2 regions of the Pseudomonas extremaustralis genome follow, and region 1 is predicted to be linked to the other one. Evidence: predicted binding sites of a transcription regulator. Region 1 holds the regulator's gene; the other holds the start of a gene.
What was found. The regulator sigma-54, encoded in region 1, starts transcription at its own class of promoters, with help from an activator protein. The targets are predictions, from matches to a motif close to ANTGGCATNNANNTTGCTNT.
Positions count from the first base shown of each region.

Region 2: the regulator sigma-54 is predicted to act here: its motif matches at 2,027-2,046, upstream of glnA (glutamate--ammonia ligase).

Region 1 covers NZ_LT629689.1:3,887,168-3,898,504, reverse strand. The annotation lists gene BLR63_RS18025 (YhdP family protein) at 1-813, shown strand, start outside; gene BLR63_RS18020 (carbon-nitrogen hydrolase family protein) at 862-1,710, shown strand; gene tldD (metalloprotease TldD) at 1,727-3,169, shown strand; gene yjgA (ribosome biogenesis factor YjgA) at 3,215-3,736, opposite strand; gene pmbA (metalloprotease PmbA) at 3,845-5,191, shown strand; partial or broken gene BLR63_RS18000 (FagA protein) at 5,341-5,601, shown strand; partial or broken gene BLR63_RS17995 (ZIP family metal transporter) at 5,633-5,811, shown strand; gene BLR63_RS17990 (HPr family phosphocarrier protein) at 5,847-6,119, opposite strand; gene rapZ (RNase adapter RapZ) at 6,136-6,993, opposite strand; gene ptsN (PTS IIA-like nitrogen regulatory protein PtsN) at 6,996-7,460, opposite strand; gene hpf (ribosome hibernation-promoting factor, HPF/YfiA family) at 7,471-7,776, opposite strand; gene BLR63_RS17970 (RNA polymerase factor sigma-54) at 7,852-9,345, opposite strand; gene lptB (LPS export ABC transporter ATP-binding protein) at 9,531-10,256, opposite strand; gene lptA (lipopolysaccharide transport periplasmic protein LptA) at 10,256-10,789, opposite strand; gene lptC (LPS export ABC transporter periplasmic protein LptC) at 10,776-11,337, opposite strand, start outside.
Region 2 covers NZ_LT629689.1:4,528,788-4,534,932, forward strand. The annotation lists gene typA (translational GTPase TypA) at 1-218, opposite strand, end outside; gene thiI (tRNA uracil 4-sulfurtransferase ThiI) at 358-1,812, opposite strand; gene glnA (glutamate--ammonia ligase) at 2,147-3,553, shown strand; gene glnL (nitrogen regulation protein NR(II)) at 3,879-4,964, shown strand; gene ntrC (nitrogen regulation protein NR(I)) at 4,961-6,145, shown strand, end outside.

The sequences.
Region 1 (11,337 bases):
GATATCGCCGTCGACCAACTGTTCCAGGGACCTGATCTGATAGGCGCCTGGTCGCTGAAAATCCGACCTACCGCCAAGGGGCTGGCCTTCAATAACCTGGATCTGGGGCTCAAGGGCATGCAGCTCAAGGGCGCTGGCGGGTGGGAAGGGGCGCCGGGAAGCGGCGCCAGTTGGTACAAAGGCCGCCTGGATGGCAAGAATATCGGCGATGTGCTCAAGGGCTGGGGGTATGCGCCCACCGTTACCAGCGAGGAGTTCCACCTGGATGTGGACGGGCGTTGGCCGGGGTCGCCGGCTTATGTCGGGCCCAAGCGCTTCTCCGGTAGCCTGGACGCGTCATTCCGTAACGGCCAGTTCGTTGAAGTGGAAGGTGGTGCCCAGGCCCTGCGGGTGTTCGGTCTGCTTAACTTCAACTCCATCGGTCGCCGCCTGCGCCTGGACTTCTCTGACTTGCTCGGTAAAGGCTTGAGCTATGACCGGGTCAAAGGCTTGCTCGCGGCCAGTAACGGTGTATTCGTGACCCGTGAGCCCGTGACAATGACCGGGCCTTCGACCAATCTGGAGCTCAATGGCACCCTGGACCTGGTCGCTGACCGTGTCGACGCCAAGCTGCTGGTGACCCTGCCGGTGACCAATAACCTGCCGATTGCGGCGTTGATCGTGGGGGCGCCGGCTATTGGTGGTGCCTTGTTCCTGATCGACAAGCTGATCGGTGACCGTGTGGCGCGCTTCGCCAGCGTGCAGTACAAGGTGGAAGGCCCCTGGAAGGACCCGAAAATCACCTTCGACAAGCCATTTGAAAAGCCAAACTGAGAGCCTGTGGAGTAGCATGGCCGCATGCCTTTTACGGAGTGTCGGCCCATGTCCTTTGCGGTAATTCAGATGGTCAGCCAGAGCGATGTGCTGGCCAACCTGGCCCAGGCCCGGCGTTTGCTGGAGCGAGCCGCGGCCGGTGGTGCGAAGCTGGCGGTGCTGCCGGAAAACTTCGCGGCCATGGGGCGTCGCGACGTGGCCGATATCGGTCGCGCCGAGGCGTTGGGTGAAGGTCCGATCCTGCCATGGTTGAAACAGACCGCCCGCGACCTCACCTTATGGATAGTGGCTGGTACATTGCCGTTGCCGCCCAAGGACCATCCGAACGCAAAACCCAATGCGTGCTCGCTGTTGATCGATGATCAGGGCGAGATCGTCGCCCGTTACGACAAGCTGCACCTGTTCGATGTCGACGTGGCGGATGCCCGAGGCCGTTATCGCGAATCCGATGACTATGCTTTCGGAAGCGATGTGGTAGTGGCCCAAACGCCGGTCGGTCGGTTGGGCCTGACGGTCTGTTACGACCTACGCTTCCCTGAGTTGTACAGCGAGTTGCGCGCGGCGGGGGCTGAATTGATCAGCGCACCCTCGGCTTTCACCGCCGTGACCGGTGCCGCGCATTGGGATGTGTTGATTCGCGCGCGGGCTATCGAGACCCAGTGCTACCTGTTGGCGGCTGCCCAGGGTGGCGTGCATCCGGGGCCACGGGAAACCTTCGGTCATGGGGCAATTGTCGACCCGTGGGGGCGCATACTGGCGCAACAGGATCAAGGCGAAGCGGTGTTGCTGGCCGAACGCGACAGCAGTGAACAGGCGTCGATACGGGCGCGCATGCCGGTGGTCAACCATCGGCGCTTTTTCTCGCAGGGCGCACAGCGGCCTGCATCAGAACGATGAATTTAAGGCCAAACCTATGAGCGAGTTGTTGTCCTCAGTCAGTGAACACCTTCTGGCACCCGGTGGCGTGACCATCGAAAGCTTGCAAACCGTGCTCGGCGATCTGGCCGGGCCAGGCATCGACGCGGCCGACCTGTATTTCCAGGGGCAGATTTCCGAGTCCTGGGCCCTCGAAGACGGCATCGTCAAGGAAGGCAGTTTCAACCTCGACCAGGGTGTGGGTGTGCGTGCGCAATCCGGTGAAAAAACCGGTTTCGCCTACAGCAACGCGATCACCCTGGAAGCCCTCGGCCTGGCCGCCCGTGCCGCCCGTTCGATTTCCCGCGCCGGCCAGAACGGCACGGTGCAGGCATTCAGCACCCAGGACGTGGCTCAGTTGTACGCACCGGATAATCCCCTGGAGGTGATCAGCCGCGCGGAAAAGGTCGATCTGCTCAAGCGTATCGACGCCGCTACCCGTGCCCTTGATCCGCGTATCCAGCAGGTCACCGTGAGCATGGCTGGCGTATGGGAGCGTATCCTGGTGGCGTCCACCGATGGCAGCCTGGCGGCGGATGTGCGGCCGTTGGTGCGTTTCAATGTCAGTGTCATCGTCGAGCAGAACGGACGCCGCGAGCGCGGTGGCCATGGCGGCGGCGGGCGTACCGACTACCGTTATTTCCTCGCCGAGGACCGCGCCATGGGCTATGCCCGTGAAGCGTTGCGCCAGGCGCTGGTCAACCTGGAAGCCATTCCTGCGCCTGCCGGCACCTTTCCGGTGGTATTGGGCTCCGGCTGGTCCGGCGTATTGCTTCACGAAGCCGTGGGCCATGGCCTGGAAGGTGACTTCAACCGCAAGGGCAGTTCGGCCTACAGCGGGCGCATGGGCGAGATGGTTGCGTCCAAGCTGTGCACCATTGTCGACGACGGCACCCTGGCCGGTCGCCGTGGCTCGCTGAGCATTGACGACGAAGGCACTCCCACTGAGTGCACCACGTTGATCGAAAACGGCGTGCTCAAGGGCTATATGCAAGACAAACTCAATGCCCGCCTGATGGGCGTGGCCCGCACTGGTAATGGTCGTCGCGAATCCTACGCGCACCTGCCAATGCCGCGCATGACCAACACCTACATGCTCGCGGGCGAAAGCGACCCGGAGGAAATCATCGCCTCGGTGAAACGCGGGATCTACTGCGCCAACCTCGGTGGCGGCCAGGTGGACATCACCAGCGGTAAATTCGTGTTCTCCACCAGCGAGGCGTACCTGATCGAAGACGGCAAGATTACCGCGCCGGTCAAAGGCGCTACGTTGATCGGTAACGGGCCGGAAGCCATGAGCAAGGTGTCGATGGTCGGCAGCGACCTGTCGCTGGACAGCGGCGTGGGCACGTGCGGCAAGGATGGGCAGTCGGTGCCGGTGGGCGTTGGTCAGCCAACCTTGAAGATTGATGCGATCACCGTGGGTGGCACGGGGTCGTAAGAGCGGGAGCTTCGGGTGGCGAAGATCGCCACCCGGGGAAGAGGATCAACGCAGGCCGCGTTGAGTCTCGTCCAGCTCACGGATGTACTTGAAGATTTTACGGCTGGTGGCCGGCGCCTTGTTTTGCGCCAGTTCGTGCTGGGCCTGACGGATCAGGGAACGCAGTTGCTGGCGGTCCGCGTCCGGGTAGTCCAGCACGAATTTCTCCAGCACCGCGTCATCGCCCGAGATCAGGCGGTCACGCCAACGTTCCAGGTTGTGGAAGCGTTCGTTGTACTGGCGAGTGGAGGCATCGAGTTGATCGAGCAAGGTCAGAATGGCGTCAGTGTCCTGATCGCGCATCAGCTTGCCGATGAACATGATGTGCCGTTTACGCGCGATATTCGCGGTGTGCTTGGGCGCATCCGCCAGGGCCCGGCGCATTTCGTCGGTCAGTGGCAGTTTTGCAATCAAGTCAGGCTTGAGCGTTGTAAGGCGCTCGCCGAGGTCAACCAGCGCATGCAGCTCGCGTTTGACCTGGGTTTTGCTTTTCTCCCCATCGAGGGAGTCGTCGTAAGAATCAACCATGGTGGCAGTCCGCAAAGAAACGCCGCCATGATAACCAGTCGGGGGCCGCTTGTCCGGCCCGGTCGCTCGATGGCCTTAACCGAAAGCAGAATTTGAGTGGAGAAAACCATGAGTGCAGCCCAAAGCGTCGGTCCGCAAGCGTTACCGGCACTGCAGGAACAAGTCGAGCAGATTCTTGCCGAGGCCAAGCGCCAGGGGGCCAGTGCCTGCGAGGTGGCTGTGTCGCTGGAGCAGGGGCTGTCGACTTCGGTGCGTCAGCGGGAAGTGGAAACCGTCGAATTCAACCGCGATCAGGGGTTTGGCATCACCTTGTACGTCGGCCAACGCAAAGGCTCGGCCAGCACTTCGGCCAGTGGCGCGGAGGCGATTCGCGAGACGGTGGCGGCGGCATTGGCGATCGCCAAGCACACGTCCGAAGATGAAAGCTCGGGCCTGGCCGACAAAGCGTTGATGGCCAAGGACCTGCAGGATTTTGATCTGTTCCACGCCTGGGACATCACGCCTGAGCAAGCCATCGAGCAGGCCTTGATCTGCGAAGCTGCGGCGTTCGATGCCGATGCCCGCATCAAGAACGCTGATGGCACCACATTGAATACCCATCAAGGATGCCGTGTGTATGGCAACAGCCATGGGTTCATCGGCGGTTACGCGTCCACTCGCCACAGTTTGAGCTGCGTGATGATCGCCGAGGCCGATGGCCAGATGCAGCGCGATTACTGGTACGACGTCAACCGGCAAGGCGACTTGCTGGCCGATCCGGTCAGCATCGGCCGGCGTGCTGCGCAACGCGCCGCCAGCCGCCTGGGGGCGCGCCCGGTGCCGACCTGTGAAGTGCCGGTGCTGTTTTCGGCTGAGCTGGCCGGTGGCTTGTTCGGCAGTTTCCTGGGGGCGATATCCGGTGGCAATTTGTACCGCAAGTCATCGTTTCTGGAAGGCGCGCTGGGTCAGAAGCTGTTTCCCGAATGGCTGACCATCGATGAGCGTCCGCACCTGATGCGCGCCATGGGCAGCTCGGCGTTCGACGGCGATGGCCTGGCCACCTATGCCAAGCCGTTCGTCGAGAAGGGCGAACTGGTGTCTTACGTACTCGGTACGTATGCCGGTCGCAAGCTCGGCCTGCCAAGCACCGCCAACTCTGGTGGCGTGCACAACCTGTTCGTGACCCATGGCGATGAGGACCAGGCAGCACTGTTGCGTCGCATGGGGCGTGGCCTGCTGGTGACTGAGTTGATGGGCCAGGGCCTGAACATGGTCACAGGCGATTATTCCCGTGGTGCGGCGGGTTTCTGGGTCGAGAACGGCGAGATTCAGTTCGCGGTCCAGGAAGTCACTATCGCCGGCAACATGCGCGATATGTTCAAACAGATTGTTGCCGTGGGCAATGATCTGGAACTGCGCAGCAACATTCGCACAGGCTCGGTATTGATCGAGCGGATGACGGTCGCGGGCAGTTAATTCTTCTCTCGCTTCACGAAAAAAGCGCGCCATCTTACAGATAGCGCGCTTTTTTTATGGCTGCTTACCAAGGCAGATTAGCTGGCCAGTCTTGTTTTGATTCTTAGTATTATTTAATAGTAAATATCATTTCTGAGCGGGTGCGGATCATGAGTTCTATCCTGCATGAGGATCCTTATCTGGAGAGCTGGCGTTGGATGAGTCGTCAGATCCGTTGCGGCCTCGATCCCAACGAGCCTCGCTTGATCGAACATTACCTCAATGAGGGGCGATATCTGGCGTGCTGTACCGCCACCCATCCGTGGACGATCGCAGAAACGTCATTGCGCCTGCTGATCGATACCGCCAGTGATATCGCATTGCCGTGGCACTGGCGCTCATTGTGCCTGGATCAGGCCTGGCGCCCGCTAATCCCCGACGCTGTTTTGGATTTGTCGTGCTCTGCGCCTGGCTGAGATGCTGTTGCCTTTGGGACTCGCACTGGCTGCAGGCGTGATGCTGTTGGTGGTGACTCATGAAGTGATCCCTGATCGCGACGCAACGGTCACGAGAAGCTCGCCAGTCTGGGGCTGTGCATCGGGTTCTGTTTGATGATGGTGATGGATACCGCACTGGGGTGAAGCCTTCGAGGTTTCACGCCTGTCTCATGGAGGGGTTATTCACCCTCGTCGAAGTAGTTGTTGATCAGCGCTACCAAGGCATCCATCGCTTCCTGTTCTTGCTCGCCTTCCGTACTCAAGTGGATCTTGGTGCCTTTGCCGGCGGCCAGCATCATCATGGCCATGATGCTCTTGCCGTCGACCATGGATTCCGGTGTGCGCCCGGCGCGGATCTGGCAGGGAAACTGCCCGGCAACACCGACGAATTTGGCCGAGGCGCGGGCGTGCAGGCCCAGCTTGTTGATGATTTCAATTTCCAGAGCGGGCATCGCGGGGGTGTTCCTTTCAGCTAAGGTCGCGGTGGCGAACCTGGACGTTCTTGAGGGTTTGTTGCAGCATCTGGCCCAGGCGTTCGGTCAGGTAGACGGAGCGGTGGTGGCCGCCGGTGCAGCCGATGGCGATGGTGACATAGGCCCGGTTGCTCGCGGCAAAGCGCGGCAGCCATTTAAGCAGGTAGCTGGAGATGTCCTGGAACATCTCCTCCACATCCGGTTGCGCCGCCAGGTAATCCGCCACAGGCTGGTCCAGCCCGGACTGCTCACGCAGTTCCGGTTTCCAGTAAGGGTTGGGCAGGCAGCGCACGTCGAACACCAGGTCGGCATCCACCGGCATGCCGCGCTTGAAGCCAAAGGACTCCACCAGAAACGCCGTGCCGGGCTCCGGCTGGTTCAGCAGACGCAGCTTGATGGCGTCACGCAGTTGGTACAGGTTAAGACTGGTGGTATTGATCTTGAGGTCGGCGAGGTCAATGATCGGACCGAGCAGCTTGCTTTCGTCTTCGATGGCTTCGGCCAGGGAGCGATGAGGGCTGCTGAGGGGGTGTCTTCGACGGGTCTCGGAGAAACGCTTGAGCAGAGTCTCTTCGTCGGCATCCAGGTACAGCACATCGCAATGAATGTGCTTGGCCCGTACTTCCTCGAGTAACTGCGGGAATCGCTCGAGATGGCTGGGCAAGTTGCGGGCATCAATCGAGACGGCGACCAGCGGCTGCGCCAATTCTGTGTGGATCAATGCGCGTTCCGCCAGTTCCGGCAACAGGCCGGCGGGCAGGTTGTCGATGCAGTAGAAACCGTTGTCCTCAAGAACATTGAGGGCGGTGCTTTTACCCGACCCGGAGCGGCCGCTGACGATGATCAAACGCATGATTACCGCCCGTTCTGTTCATCCAGTACAACCTGGTACAGCGCCTCATTGCTGCTGGCGCTGCGCAGTTTGTCGCGTACGTCCTTGCGGTCAAGCATGCTGGCGATCTGCCGGAGCAGTTCCAGGTGCGCATCGGTGGCTGCCTGTGGGACCAGCAGTACAAACAGCAGGTCGACCGGGGCACCGTCGATGGCGTCGAAATCGATGGGAGCTTCCAGGTGCAGCAGGGCGCTGACAGGTGTCTCGCAGCCCTTCAGGCGGCAGTGGGGAATGGCGATGCCGTTACCAAAACCTGTGGAGCCGAGTTTTTCACGGGCAATAAGAGCCTCATATACATCTTGCATCTCCAGCTCAGGCACTTCGCGGCTGATCAGGTTGGCAATTTGTTCGAGGGCTTTTTTCTTGCTGCCGCCCGGCGCATTCACAAGTGAACGGCCGGGGGTCAGGATGGTTTCAAGTCGGATCATGGGGGGAGAGTTAACGACCTGTACCTTGCATCAGGTGCAGATTCTTTTCCTTATGCTTTATGAGTTGGCGGTCCAGCTTGTCGTAGAGCGAGTCGATCGCCGCATACATGTCCTCATGCTCAGCATTGGCGACGAGCTTGGCATTCGGTACGTGCAGGGTGGCCTCGATTTTCTGTTTGAGCTTATCGACCTCCATGATGACCTGCACGTTGGTGATCTTGTCAAAATGCCCCGCAAGCTTGTTCAGCTTGCTCTCGGTGTACTCACGCAGGGGCTTGGTGACTTCCAGCTGGTGTCCACTGATGTTGACTTGCATACAGCTTCTCCTTCGTTGCCAGTGCATAAAGCGGCAGGCAAGAACGCCTGCCACTGGAACGCTGTGGCCCGCCCGTCACATCAAACGCTTTCGCTCGCTGGAAGGCGCGATCCCTAGGGACTCGCGGTATTTGGCGACGGTTCGACGGGCGACCTGAATGCCTTGTGCCTCCAGTAAACCAGCGATCTTGCTGTCACTCAACGGCTTTTTCTGATTTTCCGCGGCAACCAGTTTTTTGATGATCGCGCGGATCGCCGTGGACGAGCATTCGCCGCCTTCGGAGGTGCTGACGTGGCTGGAGAAAAAGTATTTCAGCTCATATATACCCCGTGGGGTATGCATGAATTTTTGCGTGGTTACCCGGGAAATCGTCGATTCGTGCATGCCCACCGCTTCGGCGATGTCATGCAGAACCAGGGGTTTCATCGCTTCGTCGCCGTATTCCAGGAAGCCGCGCTGGTGCTCGACGATCTGGGTGGCCACTTTCATCAGGGTTTCGTTGCGGCTTTGCAGGCTCTTGATGAACCAGCGCGCTTCCTGCAACTGGTTGCGCATGAAGGTGTTATCGGCGCTGGTGTCGGCGCGGCGCACGAAGCCGGCATATTGGGGGTTGACCCGCAGGCGTGGCACCGACTCCTGGTTCAACTCCACCTGCCAGCGCTCATTATGCTTGCGCACGATCACGTCGGGCACGACGTATTCGGCTTCAGTGGACTCGATCTGCGAGCCTGGGCGTGGGTTGAGGCTTTGCACCAACTCGATGACCTGGCGCAGGTCGTCTTCCTTGAGCTTCATGCGGCGCATCAACTGGCTGTAGTCGCGGCTGCCCAGCAGGTCGATGTAGTCAGTGACCAGGCGCTGGGCCTCAACGAGCCAAGGAGTTTTGGCGGGCAACTGGCGCAATTGCAGCAACAGGCACTCGCTGAGGTTGCGCGCGCCGATGCCTGCGGGCTCGAACTGCTGGATGCGGTGCAGGACGGCTTCGATTTCGTCCAGCTCGATGTCCAGTTCCGGGTCGAAGGCTTCAAGAATTTCTTCGAGCGTTTCGTCCAGATAGCCCTGGTTATTGATGCAGTCGATCAGGGTTACGGCGATCAGGCGATCGGTGTCGGACATCGGCGCCAGGTTCAATTGCCAAAGCAAGTGGCTCTGAAGGCTCTCGCCGGCGGAGGTGCGGGTGGTGAAATCCCACTCGTCGTCATCGTTGCTGGGCAGGCTGCTGGCGCTGGTCTGGTAGACGTCTTCCCAGGCGGTGTCTACGGGAAGTTCGTTGGGAATGCGTTCGTTCCAGTCGCCTTCCTCAAGGTTGTCCACCGTCGGGGCGGTTTCCTGGTAGGAGGGTTCCTGTACGTCGGAGTTGGGTTTTTGCTCGATGTTGTCAGCCAGTGGGTCTGCATTATCGAAGTCGTCGCCTTCTTCCTGGCGTTCGAGCATCGGATTGGACTCCAGGGCCTCCTGGATTTCCTGTTGCAGGTCCAGGGTCGACAATTGGAGCAGGCGGATGGCCTGTTGCAGCTGCGGTGTCATCGTCAGCTGCTGGCCCATTCTCAGGACTAGCGATGGTTTCATGGCAGGGGCTTAACACCTTATTCGCCGGCGCAATGCGCCATCCACGACAGGGCGCGTGAGCGCCAAACATAAGCAAATTATATGCCTGATATCGGGGGCTTTGCCTAGAGCGCGGTAACAATAAAAATCCGGAGGTTTTCATTGACTCCCGCGCGCCTTGGCGAACGGCCGTGACACCACGGTAGTTACAGGCGGAACTCGTGACCCAGGTACACTTCCTTGACCAGTTCGTTGGCAAGGATGGTCGCGGAATCGCCTTCGGCAATCAGCTGTCCATCGTTGACGATATACGCGGTTTCGCAGATATCGAGGGTCTCACGGACATTGTGGTCGGTGATCAGCACGCCAATGCCCTTGGCCTTGAGGTGGTGGATGATCTGCTTGATGTCGCCTACCGAGATCGGGTCGACGCCTGCAAACGGTTCGTCCAGCAGGATGAACTTGGGGTTGGTGGCCAGGGCCCGGGCAATTTCCACGCGGCGACGCTCGCCACCGGACAGGCTCATGCCGAGGTTGTCGCGAATATGATTGATGTGGAATTCCTGGAGCAGGCTTTCCAGTTCCTTGCGACGCCCGTCACGGTCGAGTTCCTTGCGGGTCTCGAGGATCGCCATGATGTTGTCGGCTACCGACAGTTTGCGAAAAATCGATGCTTCCTGCGGAAGGTAGCCGATGCCAGCGCGGGCGCGACCGTGCATCGGCTGGTGGCTGACATCCAGGTCGTCGATCAGGACGCGCCCCTGATCCGCCTGGACCAGCCCGACGATCATATAGAAGCAAGTGGTCTTGCCGGCGCCGTTAGGGCCGAGCAGGCCGACGATCTGGCCGCTGTCGATCGACAGGCTGACGTCGCGCACGACCTGACGGCCTTTGTAGGCCTTGGCCAGATGCTGGGCTTTCAGGGTTGCCATTACTCGGCCTTCTTCTTCGGCTGGATAACCATGTCGATACGTGGGCGCGGCGCGGTGACCTTGTTGCCATTGGCACGACCGGCGTTAGCAATCTGTTTCACGGTGTCATAGGTGATCTTTTCACCTTCCGTGGAGTTGCCATCGGGGCTGAGCACCTTGGCCTGGTCGATCAGGACAATGCGGTTTTGCTGAGCGTGGTACTGGATGGTTTTACCGTAGCCTTTCATCGGGGCAGTGTCGGTGGCCGCCTGCTTCTGCTCGAAGTAAGCCAGGTTGCCGACCGAAGTGACCACGTCAATGTCACCGGATGAGGTGCGAGTCAGTGTCACCGTGTTGCCGGTAATCTTCATCGAGCCCTGGGTGATGATCACGGCGCCGGTATAAGTGGCAACGCCTTGCTTGTCATCCAGTTGCGCATCGTCGGCTGCGATATGGATCGGTTGCTGGCTATCGTTCGGCAGAGCCCAGGCGCTCACGCTTCCCAGTGCTGCGCCCAGACTGAGCAAAATAGGGAGAGTTTTAACGAGCCTCATACTGTCCTCTTACGTTCGATAGCAGGTGTATCCTGCTTTCTTTCAAATACGCTTTCATTCCCTTGCCAGTCGATACACCGCCAGCGCCGTCGATTCTAACGTCTTGCTCGGTCTGCGCATATTGCTTCTGCGGGAATACGGTCATGCGGCTGGTGGTAATCACCGTGTCGCGGTTCTTGGCATCGGTACGCGCAACGCGCACCGAGTCGATCAGTTCTACTTCGGTACCGTCCGGGTTGACCTCGCCGCGCTTGCTGGTGACGTGCCATGGAAACTCGGTGCCGCGATAGATATTCATGTCCGGGTTTGTCAGCAGGGTGACCTCGGTCGCCTTCACATGCTCGACCTTGTCCGAGGTCATCTCGTACTGCAACTTGCCGTCAGGCAGGAACTGCACACTTTTGGCGTTGGTGGCGTAGTAGTCGATTGCACTTTCGTCGACCTGCGCTGCAGGCTGGTCGAGAAAGCGCTCCGGGCTGATATTCCAGTAGCCCACCGCCAGGAATAACGCGGCGATGACTGCGAACAGCAGGAAGTTGCGAATCTTT
Region 2 (6,145 bases), 640 kb from region 1:
ACGATGTTGATGTGGTAGCCGTTCCAGTTGATAGCGGTGTTTTTAGCCAGGATGGTAATACCGCGCTCTTTTTCCTGGTCGTTGGAGTCCATCACGCGCTCGTCGTTGAGCTCGTTGCGCTCCAGGGTGCCGGATTGACGCAAGAGTTTGTCTACCAGGGTGGTTTTACCGTGGTCAACGTGAGCAATGATGGCGATGTTACGTAGATTTTCGATCACTTGTGTATCTCGATCAGAGGATTCGGTGTGCTGACAGGTCGTGGCAGCGATTAACAGTAGAGTCAGGCCTTGCCGTTACAGCTTGACGGCAGAGTCGGGGGGCCGGTGACGCAGGCCACAGGCAAACAGCCCCGGGCTCTTAGCTCGGTCGATAAACGCGCACATTGGCATGCCCCTCACTGAGCAAATGGTGGGCATGCAGGCGACTCATCACGCCTTTGTCGCAATACAGCAGGTACTGACGGCTGTTATCCAGTTCCTTGAAACGCGCGTTCAATGCATAAAACGGCAGCGTTTGTACGTCGATGCCAGGGATGTCCAGCGGCTCGTCCTCAGCGGCATCCGGGTGACGGATGTCGATGACGATCTGACCGGCCAGGGCTTCACTGACTTCTTCGATCCGCAGATCCTGGCCCAGTTCGTCGATGACACGATCGATCGGGACCAGTTTGGCGTTCTCGAGCGCACGCTCCAGAATCGCCATATCAAACTGTTGTTCTTCGTACTCCACGCGGTTGCGCTTGGCGTGGGTCTTGGGGTTCACCGAAATGACCCCGCAATATTCAGGCATGTGCTTGGCAAAGTCGGCGGTGCCGATCTGTTCTGCCAGGTCGATGATGTCCTGCTTGTGGCTGGCGATCAGCGGCCGCAGCACCAGCTTCTCGGTCACGCAATCGATGAGCGACAGGTTCGGCAGCGTCTGGCTGGAAACCTGGGAGATCGCTTCACCGGTCACCAACGCGTCGATCTGCAATTGATCGGCGATTCGGGACGCAGCGCGCAACATCATACGCTTCAATACTACGCCCATATGACTGTTATCGACTTTACCGAGAATTTCGCCGAGGACTTCCTCGAACGGCACGCTCACAAATAGCACGCGCTGGGAGCTGCCGTATTTTTTCCAGATGTAGTGCGCGACTTCCATCACGCCCAATTCGTGTGCACGCCCGCCCAGATTGAAGAAGCAGAAGTGGCTCATCAGGCCGCGCCGCATGATCTGGTAGGCCGCCACCGTGGAATCGAAACCGCCGGACATCAAGACCAGGGTCTGTTCCAGGGCACCCAGCGGGTAGCCGCCGATGCTGTTGTGCTGGCTGTGGATCACAAACAACCGTTGGTCGCGAATTTCCATGCGCACTTCAATTTGCGGCGCTTTCAGGGAAATTCCGGCGGCGCCGCACTCGCGACGCAGCTTGCTGCCGACGTATTTCTCGACATCCATGGAGCTGAATGGATGCTTGCCGGCACGCTTGCAACGCACCGAAAAAATCTTGCCTTCCAACTCACTGCCGAAGTGCAGTTTGCACTTCTCGGTGATGTCGTCGAAGTCGCCCAGCGGGTACTCGTCCACCTGCAGGAAGTGCGCGATGCCCGGCATGCAGCTCAGGCGCTCGGTCATGTCCTTCAAGGCTTTAGGGTCGGTGACACGGGTTTCCAGCTCGAGGTTGTCCCACACGCCGTTCACCACCACAGCCGGGTCCAGATCGCGGAGCACGGCACGGATGTTCTTGGCCAACTGACGGATGAAACGCATCCGTACCGGTCGGCTTTTGATGGTGATCTCGGGGAACACTTTAACGATTAATTTCATGGAAACAGCGCGCGCAGGGCCTGCCGAAAAAGGGGGGCGCGGATTATAGCGGAAATCGCTCAAGGTTTAACCAGTTAATATGCATCGCACTGCACTCGCACCATATGAGTGCATAGAGAGAGCGATGCGCCACATTGCGGTGCGCTATTTTTCGGCTTTTGTCGCCACGCACCTATATAGAGGCGCTTTTGGAGCAAAAAACCCATGTTGGCGCACTGGCATGCAATTTGCTCTCTTGTGAGGCAGGTTGCCATGGCGGACTATCCGCGCCGGCATCACCCACATTCTAAGGGCTAACTCCACTACCCCAGCCCGAAGCCACCCGGAGGACACTATGTCGAAGTCGGTTCAACTCATCAAAGATCATGACGTTAAATGGATTGATCTGCGCTTCACGGACACCAAAGGCACTCAGCACCACGTGACCATGCCGGCTCGCGACGCGCTGGATGAAGCTTTCTTCGAAGAAGGCAAAATGTTCGACGGTTCCTCCATTGCTGGCTGGAAAGGCATCGAAGCCTCCGACATGATCCTGATGCCGGACGACAGCACTGCCGTGCTGGACCCGTTCACCGAAGAAGCCACCCTGATCCTGGTGTGCGACGTGATCGAGCCTTCGACCATGCAAGGCTACGACCGCGACCCACGTGCGATCGCCAAGCGCGCCGAGGAATACCTGAAGTCCACCGGTATCGGCGACACCGTATTCGTCGGCCCAGAACCAGAATTCTTCATCTTCGACGAAGTGAAGTTCAAGTCCGATATCTCCGGTTCCATGTTCAAGATCTACTCCGAACAAGGTTCGTGGATGTCCGACCAGGACGTGGAAGGCGGCAACCATGGCCACCGTCCAGGTATCAAAGGCGGTTACTTCCCGGTTCCACCGTTCGACCACGACCACGAAATCCGTACCTCCATGTGCAACGCCATGGAAGACATGGGCCTGGTCATCGAAGTGCATCACCACGAAGTGGCCACTGCCGGCCAGAACGAAATCGGTGTGAAGTTCAACACCCTGGTGAACAAGGCTGACGAAGTCCAGACCCTGAAGTACTGCGTACACAACACCGCCGTTGCCTACGGCCGTACCGCGACCTTCATGCCTAAGCCTCTGTACGGCGATAACGGTTCGGGTATGCACGTTCACCTGTCCATCGCCAAAGATGGCAAGAACACCTTCGCTGGCGAAGGTTATGCCGGCCTGTCCGACACCGCCCTGTACTTCATCGGCGGCATCATCAAGCACGGTAAGGCCCTGAACGGCTTCACCAACCCGTCGACCAACTCCTACAAGCGTCTGGTACCTGGCTTCGAAGCACCGGTAATGCTGGCCTACTCGGCCCGTAACCGTTCCGCCTCGATCCGTATTCCTTACGTGTCCAGCCCTCGCGCTCGCCGTATCGAAGCTCGCTTCCCGGACCCGGCAGCCAACCCATACCTGGCCTTCGCTGCCCTGCTGATGGCTGGCCTGGACGGCATCCAGAACAAGATCCACCCTGGCGACGCCGCCGACAAAAACTTGTACGACCTGCCGCCTGAAGAGGCCAAAGAGATCCCACAAGTGTGTGGCAGCCTGAAAGAAGCCCTGGAAGAGCTGGACAAGGGCCGTGCGTTCCTGACCAAAGGCGGCGTGTTCAGCGACGACTTCATCGACGCTTACATCGGCCTGAAAAGCGAAGAAGAAATCAAGGTTCGCACCTTCGTACACCCACTGGAATACGAGCTGTACTACAGCTGCTGATCCGGTAGCGCTGCGTAACGTGGCGTGACGAAAAGACCTCCCTCGGGAGGTCTTTTTTTTGCCCGCGCAAAACGTGCGCTCACCCCTTCCTGAACAGACTGTTCAAATCAGCACTATATTGGTGCGACGGGTTGCACCTTGCCCACCTGCCCAGCCCATTTTGGTTCGGAACTTCCCGAGCAAGCTGGCAGAACGCCACAGTTTTGTGCCTCAAACCCTTATTTCAGGGCTTCGACGCTTCTTTTCGGAGCCTTGGTTTGGTTTTTGCATTTTCCTTGTATCAGCGTGTGCCTCAAGCGCGCGCCTTGCTCCAAAAGAGGTCCTGATGACCATCAGCGATGCACTGCACCGTTTGTTACTCGACAACCTGACCACCGCGACCATCCTGCTCAATGCCGACCTGCGCCTTGAGTACATGAACCCGGCGGCGGAGATGCTCCTGGCCATCAGCGGCCAGCGCAGCCATGGGCAGTTCATCAGCGAGCTGTTCACCGAGTCGGCCGAAGCCTTGAGCTCGTTGCGCCAGGCGGTGGAGCAGGCGCACCCGTTCACCAAGCGCGAAGCGATGCTGACGGCCCTGACCGGCCAGACCCTGACGGTCGACTACGCCGTGACCCCGATCCTGAGCAATGGCGCTACGCTGCTGCTGCTCGAAGTACACCCCCGCGACCGCCTGCTGCGCATCACCAAGGAAGAAGCGCAGTTGTCCAAACAGGAAACCAGCAAGATGCTGGTGCGCGGCCTGGCCCATGAGATCAAGAACCCCCTCGGCGGGATTCGCGGCGCGGCGCAGCTGCTGGCGCGCGAGCTGCCGGACGAGCACCTCAAGGACTACACCAACGTCATCATCGAAGAAGCCGACCGCCTGCGTAACCTGGTGGACCGCATGCTCGGCTCCAACAAGCTGCCGTCGCTGGCGATGACCAACGTGCATGAGGTACTCGAACGCGTTTGCCAACTGGTCGAGGCCGAAAGCCAGGGTTGCATCACCTTGGTGCGTGACTACGACCCGAGCATCCCGGATGTATTGATCGACCGCGAACAGATGATCCAGGCAGTGCTCAACATCGTGCGCAACGCCATGCAGGCCATCAGCAGCCAGAACGAGCTGCGCCTGGGCCGCATCACCCTGCGCACCCGCGCCCTGCGCCAGTTCACCATTGGCCATGTGCGCCATCGCCTGGTGACCAAGGTCGAGATCATCGACAACGGCCCAGGCATTCCTGCGGAACTTCAGGAAACCATTTTCTTTCCCATGGTCAGCGGCCGCCCGGACGGTACCGGGCTGGGCCTGGCCATTACCCAGAACATCATCAGCCAGCACCAGGGTCTGATCGAATGTGAGAGCCATCCTGGCCACACCACGTTCTCGATCTTTCTGCCTCTGGAACAAGGAGCCCCATCGACATGAGCCGTAGTGAAACTGTGTGGATCGTCGATGACGACCGTTCTATCCGCTGGGTCCTCGAGAAAGCCTTGCAACAGGAAGGCATGACCACCCAGAGCTTCGACAGCGCTGACGGGGTAATGAGCCGCCTGGCGCGCCAGCAGCCCGACGTGATCATCTCCGACATCCGCATGCCCGGCGCCAGCGGCCTGGACTTGCTCGCGCGCATCCGCGAGCAGCACCCGCGCCTGCCAGTGATCATCATGACCGCGCACTCGGACCTGGACAGCGCGGTGGCGTCCTATCAGGGCGGCGCCTTCGAATACCTGCCCAAGCCGTTCGACGTGGATGAAGCCGTCGCACTGGTCAAGCGCGCCAACCAGCACGCTCAGGAGCAACAGAACCAGGAAGCCCCGCCGGCCCTGACCCGCACCCCGGAAATCATCGGCGAAGCGCCGGCGATGCAGGAAGTGTTTCGCGCCATCGGGCGCTTGAGCCACTCCAACATCACCGTGCTGATCAACGGCGAGTCGGGCACCGGTAAAGAACTGGTGGCCCATGCCCTACACCGTCACAGCCCACGGGCGGCCTCGCCGTTCATCGCGCTGAACATGGCGGCGATCCCCAAGGACCTGATGGAGTCGGAGCTGTTCGGCCACGAGAAAGGCGCCTTCACCGGCGCTGCCAACCTGCGACGCGGGCGCTTTGAACAGGCGGACGGTGGCACGCTGTTCCTCGACGAAATCGGCGACATGCCGGCCGACACCCAGACCCGTCTGCTGCGCGTGCTGGCGGACGGCGAGTTCTACCGTGTGGGCGGGCATACGCCGGTCAAGGTCGACGTGCGTATCATCGCGGCGACCCACCAGAACCTGGAAACCCTGGTGCACGCGGGCAAATTCCGTGAGGACTTGTTTCACCGCCTCAACGTGATCCGTATCCACATCCCACGGATGTCGGACCGTCGTGAAGACATCCCCACCCTCGCCCGCCACTTCCTCAGCCGCGCCGCCCAGGAACTGGCGGTCGAACCCAAGCTGCTGAAAAGCGAGACCGAGGAATACCTCAAGAACCTGCCGTGGCCAGGCAACGTGCGCCAGCTGGAGAACACCTGCCGCTGGATCACGGTGATGGCATCCGGGCGCGAAGTGCATATCGGCGACCTGCCGCCGGAGTTGCTCAGCCTGCCGCAAGACTCGGCCCCC